One region of the Comamonas sp. Y33R10-2 genome, then DNA from elsewhere that is predicted to be linked to it. Evidence: predicted binding sites of a transcription regulator. Region 1 holds the regulator's gene; the other holds the start of a gene.

Region 1 (3,758 bases):
TGGAGCTGCAAAAAGATGAGCAAGGCAAGGCTCTCACACGTGAAGAAGTGGAAAAACGCCTGACTGGCCTGCTGCAAGAGCTGCGCGTGGAGCACCTGCGCCAGTCACCCGCGCTGGCGCTGTCTGGCGGCGAGCGTCGCCGGGTGGAAATTGCCCGTGCGCTGGCTACCCAGCCACGTTTCATCTTGCTCGACGAGCCTTTTGCCGGTATCGACCCGATTGCGGTGATCGAGATCCAGCGCATCATCGGCTTCCTCAAAGAGCGCGGCATTGGTGTGCTGATTACCGATCACAACGTGCGCGAAACGCTGGGCATTTGTGACCATGCTTTCATCATCAGCGATGGGCATGTGCTTGCTGAAGGTACGCCCGAGGAGATTGTGGAGAACGCCGATGTGCGCCGCGTCTACCTGGGTGAACATTTCCGCATGTGATGAGTGTGCGCTTTTGTACTCTCAACCTCGCCATACAGCTGGCTTTGGCCTGTTGTGTGGGCTTAGATATTCAAGCCGTTAGGCGGCGCCGCTTGAGCGGCAGAAGCATTTTCTGCAGCCGGCACCGGCAGAGAGTTAGTGAATGAAACCCGGCCTTTCGTTACGCGTTTCGCAGCATTTATCGCTCACGCCGCAGTTGCAGCAATCCATTCAGTTGCTTCAACTATCGACGTTAGAGCTGGCGCAGGAAGTCGAGCAGATGCTGGTCGACAACCCATTTTTGGAACGTACAGGCGATGAGGCTGATGGAGCAAGCGAGGGAGGGGTTGATGCTCCTCAAGAGATAGCAGTTGCTGCCCATGAATACACTGTTTCAGACAGTATTTCATCTGGAATAGAAACAACTTCAGGACAATCCGCTACTGACTCGATAGCGGAAACCCCCAGCGCTGAAACCCCAGAATCGCTGAACTGGGAGGCCGATGGCATTGACGGCCAAGATGGTGAATGGGGTGGAGAATCCAGCAGCGAATGGGATGGCCCCTCGGGCGGCGGCTCCAGCCGCAATCACGATGGCGACGGCGAGGCTGATGCCATCGATTTGGCTGGTGAGCATGTGGGCCTGACGGCTTTTTTGCATCGCCAAGCGCTCAGCCTGCGCTTGGGCGCCGAAGATACAGCTGCGCTGCGCTTTTTGATTGAGTCGCTCAATGACGACGGCTACCTTGAAGACTCGCTGCAAGAGCTGGCTCAAAGTCTGGCCGGTGATGATTTGGAAGACTGCGAAGAGCTAGAGCAGCGCTTTTGCATTGCGCTAAAGCTGCTGCAAAGCTTAGAGCCTGTGGGTGTCGGGGCGCGTGGTTTGGCGGAGTGCCTGCAGTTGCAGGTGCGCGATTTGATTCACACCGCTGAAGATGAGGGCACGACGCAAGCCCATATGAGTCGCTTGTTGTTAGCCCAGACCATTTGCAAACAGCCCATGGACTTGCTGGCGCGGCGCGATCTGCGCAAGCTCACCAGCCTGTGCGGCGCACGTGAAGAGCAGTTGCGCGAAGCCATGACCTTGATCGCTGGGCTGGAGCCGCGTCCTGGCCGGCGCTTTGTGGATGTGGAGCGCAACATCATCGTGCCCGATGTCATCGTGCGCCCGGTGCGCGCTAGTTCAGGGCGGGTCGATTTTTCCGTACAACTCAATGCCGATGTAATGCCGCGCCTTCGCGTACATGACATTTACGCCAGTGTGCTGCGCCGCCATAAAGGCAGCGAAAGCCATGCTGCCCTGCAGCAGCACTTGCAAGAGGCGCGCTGGTTCATCAAGAATATTCAGCAGCGCTTTGACACCATCTTGCGCGTGTCGCAAGCGATTGTGGAGCGGCAGAAAAACTTCTTTGTGCATGGTGAGCTGGCGATGCGGCCGCTGGTGCTGCGCGATATTGCCGACCAGTTGGGTCTGCACGAATCCACCATCAGCCGCGTGACTACGGCCAAGTACATGGCCACGCCCCAAGGCACGTTTGAGCTGAAATACTTCTTTGGCTCGGGTCTGGGTACAGAAACCGGCGGCAGCGCCTCCAGCACGGCAGTACGGGCGCTGATCAAGCAGTTGGTGGATGCCGAGAGCCCGAAGAAACCGCTGTCAGACGCAAAATTAGCTGACATGCTCAAGGAGCAAGGCATTGAGTGCGCCCGCCGCACCGTGGCCAAGTACCGCGAGCAGCTCAAAATTCCGACCACGACGCTGCGCAAGGCGCTGTAGTCATTGTTGGGAATAGAAAAGCCGCTGATGCATTGCTCAGCGGCTTTTTTGATTGGGTAGAGACCTCGGCAGGCGCGAAGCGCCTCAGCGGGTATCCATCAGTTCGGTATCAACCACCAGATGAACAGCGCTAAAACGCCAATCATCAGGCCAAACTTCAAAAATTTGTAGAACGTCGGATTCCAGTTGCGAAAGGCGCGGCGGTACTTGCCGGCGTAGAACGAAATTTTGAACAGCTTGCTGATCATGCCGCGCGGGTCGCCCTCGTTATTGGGCGAGCTGGCAGCGGCCACCACGTTGGTGCCCAGCCAGCGGTTGAGCCACTGAGCAAAGCCATTGGTCATCGGGCGTTCTACATCGCAAAACAGCACGATGCGGTTGCCTTGCGTGCCGTTCTCGGCCCAGTGCATATAGGTCTCGTCAAAGATCACGCCTTCGCCTTCGCGCCAGCTGTAAGGCGTGCCGTCCACTTCGATCAGGCAGCGGTCGTCATTGGGCGCCAGCACGGCCAGGTGGTAGCGCAGCGATCCCGCATAGGGGTCGCGGTGCAAATTGAGCTTGGCGCCGGGCGGCAGCTCCGCAAACATGGCGGCTTTGATGCTGGGGATGGACTTGACCAGCGCCGTGGTCTTAGGGCACAGCTCCATGGCCGAGGGGTGGGCGTCGCCGTACCACTTCAGATAAAAACGCTTCCAGCCGGTTTTGAAGAAGGAGTTAAAGCCGGCATCGTCATTGTTGGCGGCGGCTTTGATTTGCATGTTCTTTTGCAAATTCACGGCTTCTTCACGGATTTCACGCCAATTGGCTTGCAGCGTCGCCAGCTCGGGGAAAGTACTGGTGGGCAGGTAGGGCGTGCGCGGCACCTTGCTGAACATCAGCATGAAGACGTTGAGCGGCGCGGTGAACGTGGAGTGATCAAACAACTGCTTCAATAACTTGTGGCGCACCTTGCCGCGCAGGTGCATATACAGCGCGCAGCCAAAGAAAAGCAGCACCAATGCCAGAACGATGATTTTTGCCATAGCTTTCAATTTTACCGGGCGACCTTCAACTCAGTCTGCAGCAGGTCAAACGATGACGTTTGGTGTAGTGGGCGCATACCCTGCTACCCCCCTAGGTTTGGCACATTTGGGTATCGTTATGTCCGTAAAGCAGAACAGCACTTATATGCGACGTAACAAGAGCAGGGAGTTTTCCTACTTCTGTGTCGTGTGGCTCCGGCCTATAAGAGTTGTCTGCTTGTTTTTTTTCCAACTGTGGGCTTGTGTGCCCGGGAGACAGATATGTTGCAACGTCGTCATGCTGTGAGTTCTTTGGGTGTATTGGCGCTGGCTGTGGCTGGCTTGTGTGCGCCTGCGGCGCAGGCTCAAGACAAGCCCAAGGTCGCACTGGTCATGAAGTCGCTGGCCAATGAGTTCTTTCGCACAATGGAAGATGGTGCCAAGGCTCACCAAAAGCAGCACGCCTCTGAATACGTGCTTTTGAGCAACGGCATCAAGAACGAAACTGACACTGCCGCTCAGATCAAGATGGTCGAGCAGATGATTGCCCAGAAGGTGGACGCTTTG
Region 2 (3,758 bases), 550 kb from region 1:
CAGCGACCGCCAACTGCTGCGAGTGTGAGGATTTGCCATGGAATTGCGCCAGTTGCGCTACTTTGTACGGATTGTTGAACTCGGCTCTATGAGCCGCGCAGCGCTGGATTTGGACTTGGTGCAGTCAGCACTCAGCCAGCAAATCAGCCGCTTGGAGTCTGAACTCTGCACCCGGCTGCTGCAGCGCACACCGCGCGGAGTCACCCCCACCGAGGCCGGGCTGGCCTTTTTTCATGAAGCCCAGCTTACGCTGCGCCATGCCGCACAGGCTATTCACGCCGCTCAGAAGGCAAGGCTGTCGGGCGCTGTCAGCATGGGACTGTCGCCAACCATCGCCAATGTGCTGGGCCTGCCGCTGATGCGCGCCATGCGCGAGCGCTACCCCGATGTGCGCCTACACATGGTGTCCGCACTTTCAGGTCATTTAACGAGTCTACTCAATGCCAGACAACTGGATCTAGCTATTCTTTTTGATACGCAATCCGCCCGCCGCTGGAGCGTGATGCAGCTGCTAGAAGAACGACTCTTTCTCATCCAATCTCGCCAGCAACCAGTGGCGCCGCAAATCGAGCACGAAGTGCCCATCAGCCTGCAGCAGTTGCAGCAAGTGCCGCTCATCCTGCCGTCAGGCAGCCACGGCCTGCGCAGCTCCATCATGGCCTCGTTCACCAGCGCGGGTTTTCAGTCGCAGATGGCCATGGAAATCGACTCGCTCACCCTACTGATGGAAGCCGTAGACGCTGGCATGGGTGCCACCGTCCAGCCTTGGTCAGCTGTCGGCATGTACCGCGACGCCGCCGAGCACTTTCAGTGGTCGCAAATCGCCGACGATTCCGTACGCCGCAAAGCCGCGTTATGTAGCCTGTCGGACGACGAACTATCCCCAGCAGCTCTGGCCGCCCGCGTGGTGCTAATGGACTGCGCGCGACAGTTGGTGACTTCGGGTGATTGGGTAGGCGCTACGCTGCTGTAATGCTGCGCGGCAAGGGTCAGTCCATCGCGTACTTATCGGAGTTGAGCAAGCCGTCTACTTTTGATGCAAAAGTCGGCATGTATCCTGCTTGCAAATGCACTGTTGATAAATTCAATCAGAAGTCGCCATCCCATGTATTTCGTGCCATAAGATGCGACATGCGGTAGAGAATCACAGTCGTTACGATTGGTGACTTTGCGTCCAATCGCACGTACAGTGTGAACAATACAGTTAGTAGAGCCAAGTTGAACTTGGCGTTTCCTCAGGAGCTTCGTGCATGCCAACCTTGGTCATCTCAATCGATGGTGCTGTTATCAAAGAAGCGAAGCTCACCAAGGAGCGTACGACTCTAGGCCGTCGTCCTTACAACGACATCGTGATCGAAAATCTGGCCGTCAGCGGCGAGCATGCGGTGATCGTTCTCTCTGGCGGCAAAGTCAGCATCGAAGACCTGCGCAGCACCAATGGCACCTACGTGAACGGTCGCGCTATTCAGAAGCAACAATTGCTCAATGGCGACTTACTGGACATCGGCCGCTACAAAATTCGCTTTCTAGATAGCACCGCTGAGGGTGCAGACACACCGGCCGTAGCTGCCATTAATAAGGTGCTGGCTCATATTTCTGAAGAAGCCGACAGTGACTACGCCAAACTGGCCACGCCTTCAGGATTTGGCGAGATTTCCAGCTTTGCCTCCACCATTCAGGGCTCCCTTTCTGCGCTCCCAGAACGCCATGCCGTCATTCGCATGCTCAGCGGTAGCCTGCAAGGCAAGGAAGTTCCACTGTTTAAGGTAGTTACCACCTTGGGCAAGCCAGGTGTAGCCATCGCCTCCATCACCCAAAAGCCACACGGCTTTGTGCTGACTCAGCTTGAAGGTGCGAGTGAAGACCTGAAACTCAATGGCCAGGTGGTCGGCCCGCTGTCTGTACCGCTGCTCAATGGCGATACGGTGGACTTAGCAGGCAGCTCCATGCGCTTTGTAGTGGAATAAGAATCTCTGACATTTGAGCTGACAAATTTGTCATCTTTTCTGACAGATGCGCCAAAAATGTTCTCCCACTGTCAGCAGATGTAGCAAAACATGTCATCTTTGCAAGCCTGCCGTTAGCTCAAAAGTTGGCACGTTGATTGCTAATATAGAAATACTTAACCAACCTAGGAGTCTTTTATGAAGCGTTCTATCCAAAAGGGTTTTACCCTGATCGAACTGATGATCGTTGTGGCGATTATCGGTATTCTGGCTGCCGTGGCTCTGCCTGCTTATCAGGATTACACAGTGCGGGCAAAGCTGTCAGAAGCAATTCTGGCTGGCTCCACTTGCCGTACTGCTGTGACTGAGGTATATCAAACTTCTTCTTCATTGCCTGCAGCCAATGCATGGGGTTGTGAAGTTGGTAGTGCAACTGGTACTGGAGCAACAAAGTATGTGCAATCTGTGACAACTAGTGCAGCTGGCGTTATCACTATTTTGGCTACTAATGATGCTTCGTTGAAAGCCGCTGCTGGCAAGTCGATCGTGATGACCCCACTGCTGGCAAGCGGTACTGCTGTGGCGGCAGTGGGCGATCCCATTGCTTCTTGGAAATGTGGTCCTTTGGCTGCTGATGCAACTACCCTGACGAAATATTTGCCAGCATCTTGCCGCGGATAATTTTTATGGCTCTCTAAGTAGGGCTATATAAAGAAAAAAAGAGCGTCTATGACGCTCTTTTTTTTTGAGAATGCTATGAGAAAAAATTTAAATATATACGCATTTTATGCGTTGCTCGCGATTTCTTGGCTTGTTTCAAATCACTATTTCCCATGGTTGGCATTCCATTCAGATTGGGTTGCCTGCGCAGCAGTAGTAATTTCTTTTGTAATTTTATTAAATAGAGGCCAAGTTGAAGTCCCTTTTATTTCAATAATTTTTCTTGCTGTTTCAATTATTCCTATTTTTCAATATTATTTTGGATTAATTTATTTTAAAGGAGATGCCATAGTAGTTTTTTTATATATTTTTTTAGCAGCTTTGGCTGCATGTATAGGTTTTAATTTTTTGGGAGGAAAGGATGAAGTATATAAATATTTTGCAGTTTTCGTACTGATCGCGGGATTGATATCTATGTGGGTGGCCCTAGGACAGTGGCTCTCCGTCGATTCTTTGGGACTATTTTCAGTTCATGTGCCATTTAATGGACGTGTATATGCAAATTTTGCACAGCCAAATCAATTTGCTACTTTTATAATGTTGAATTTTTGTGGAATATTTTATCTTTACTATAAACGCGATATAGGAACATCTATAACAGTAGTATTGTTGATTTTTTTTGCATGGGGGTTAGCACTTGCGCAATCTAGGGCTGGTTTTTTAGAATTGATAGTTTTTTTTATATTAGGTCTTGTTTTTTACAACAATAATAAAAGGCTTATATATTTTTTTATTGCATCGCTAATTATATTTCTTGCAATATGGTATATTTTTCTACCAATTACAAGTGATTTTCTTGAATTTTCCGAGTTAAGAAAAGATAAAGCATCAATAGGCACTCGCTATATTCACTGGCAAACAGCGATCAGTGCTATTTTTATGGCGCCGTGGTTTGGTTATGGATGGAATCAAGTTTCAGTTGCATTGGCAAAAACTGTAACCAATTACCCTTCAACACACGAATTTATTGAACACACTCATAATTTAATTCTTGATGTCATAATATGGAATGGAATACCGATTTCGTTATTATTATTTGCCATTATTATAAAATGGCTTTGTAAATTTGTTTTTTTTAAAACAGATATATTT

Evidence for each region. The regulator sigma-54, encoded in region 1, starts transcription at its own class of promoters, with help from an activator protein. The targets are predictions, from matches to a motif close to TGGCANGNAANCTGCTTT.
Region 2: KUF54_RS11255 (pilin) is a predicted target of sigma-54. The motif match lies at 2,094-2,111, and genes of this name have one in related genera.

Annotation. Positions count from the first base shown of each region.
Region 1 covers NZ_CP079925.1:3,064,005-3,067,762, forward strand. Annotated here, with positions in the region: gene lptB (LPS export ABC transporter ATP-binding protein) at 1-434, shown strand, start outside; gene rpoN (RNA polymerase factor sigma-54) at 577-2,190, shown strand; gene KUF54_RS13715 (aspartyl/asparaginyl beta-hydroxylase domain-containing protein) at 2,289-3,212, opposite strand; gene KUF54_RS13720 (sugar ABC transporter substrate-binding protein) at 3,474-3,758, shown strand, end outside.
Region 2 covers NZ_CP079925.1:2,518,148-2,521,905, forward strand. Annotated here, with positions in the region: gene KUF54_RS11245 (LysR family transcriptional regulator) at 38-973, shown strand; gene KUF54_RS11250 (FHA domain-containing protein) at 1,251-1,967, shown strand; gene KUF54_RS11255 (pilin) at 2,145-2,627, shown strand; gene KUF54_RS11260 (PglL family O-oligosaccharyltransferase) at 2,676-3,758, shown strand, end outside.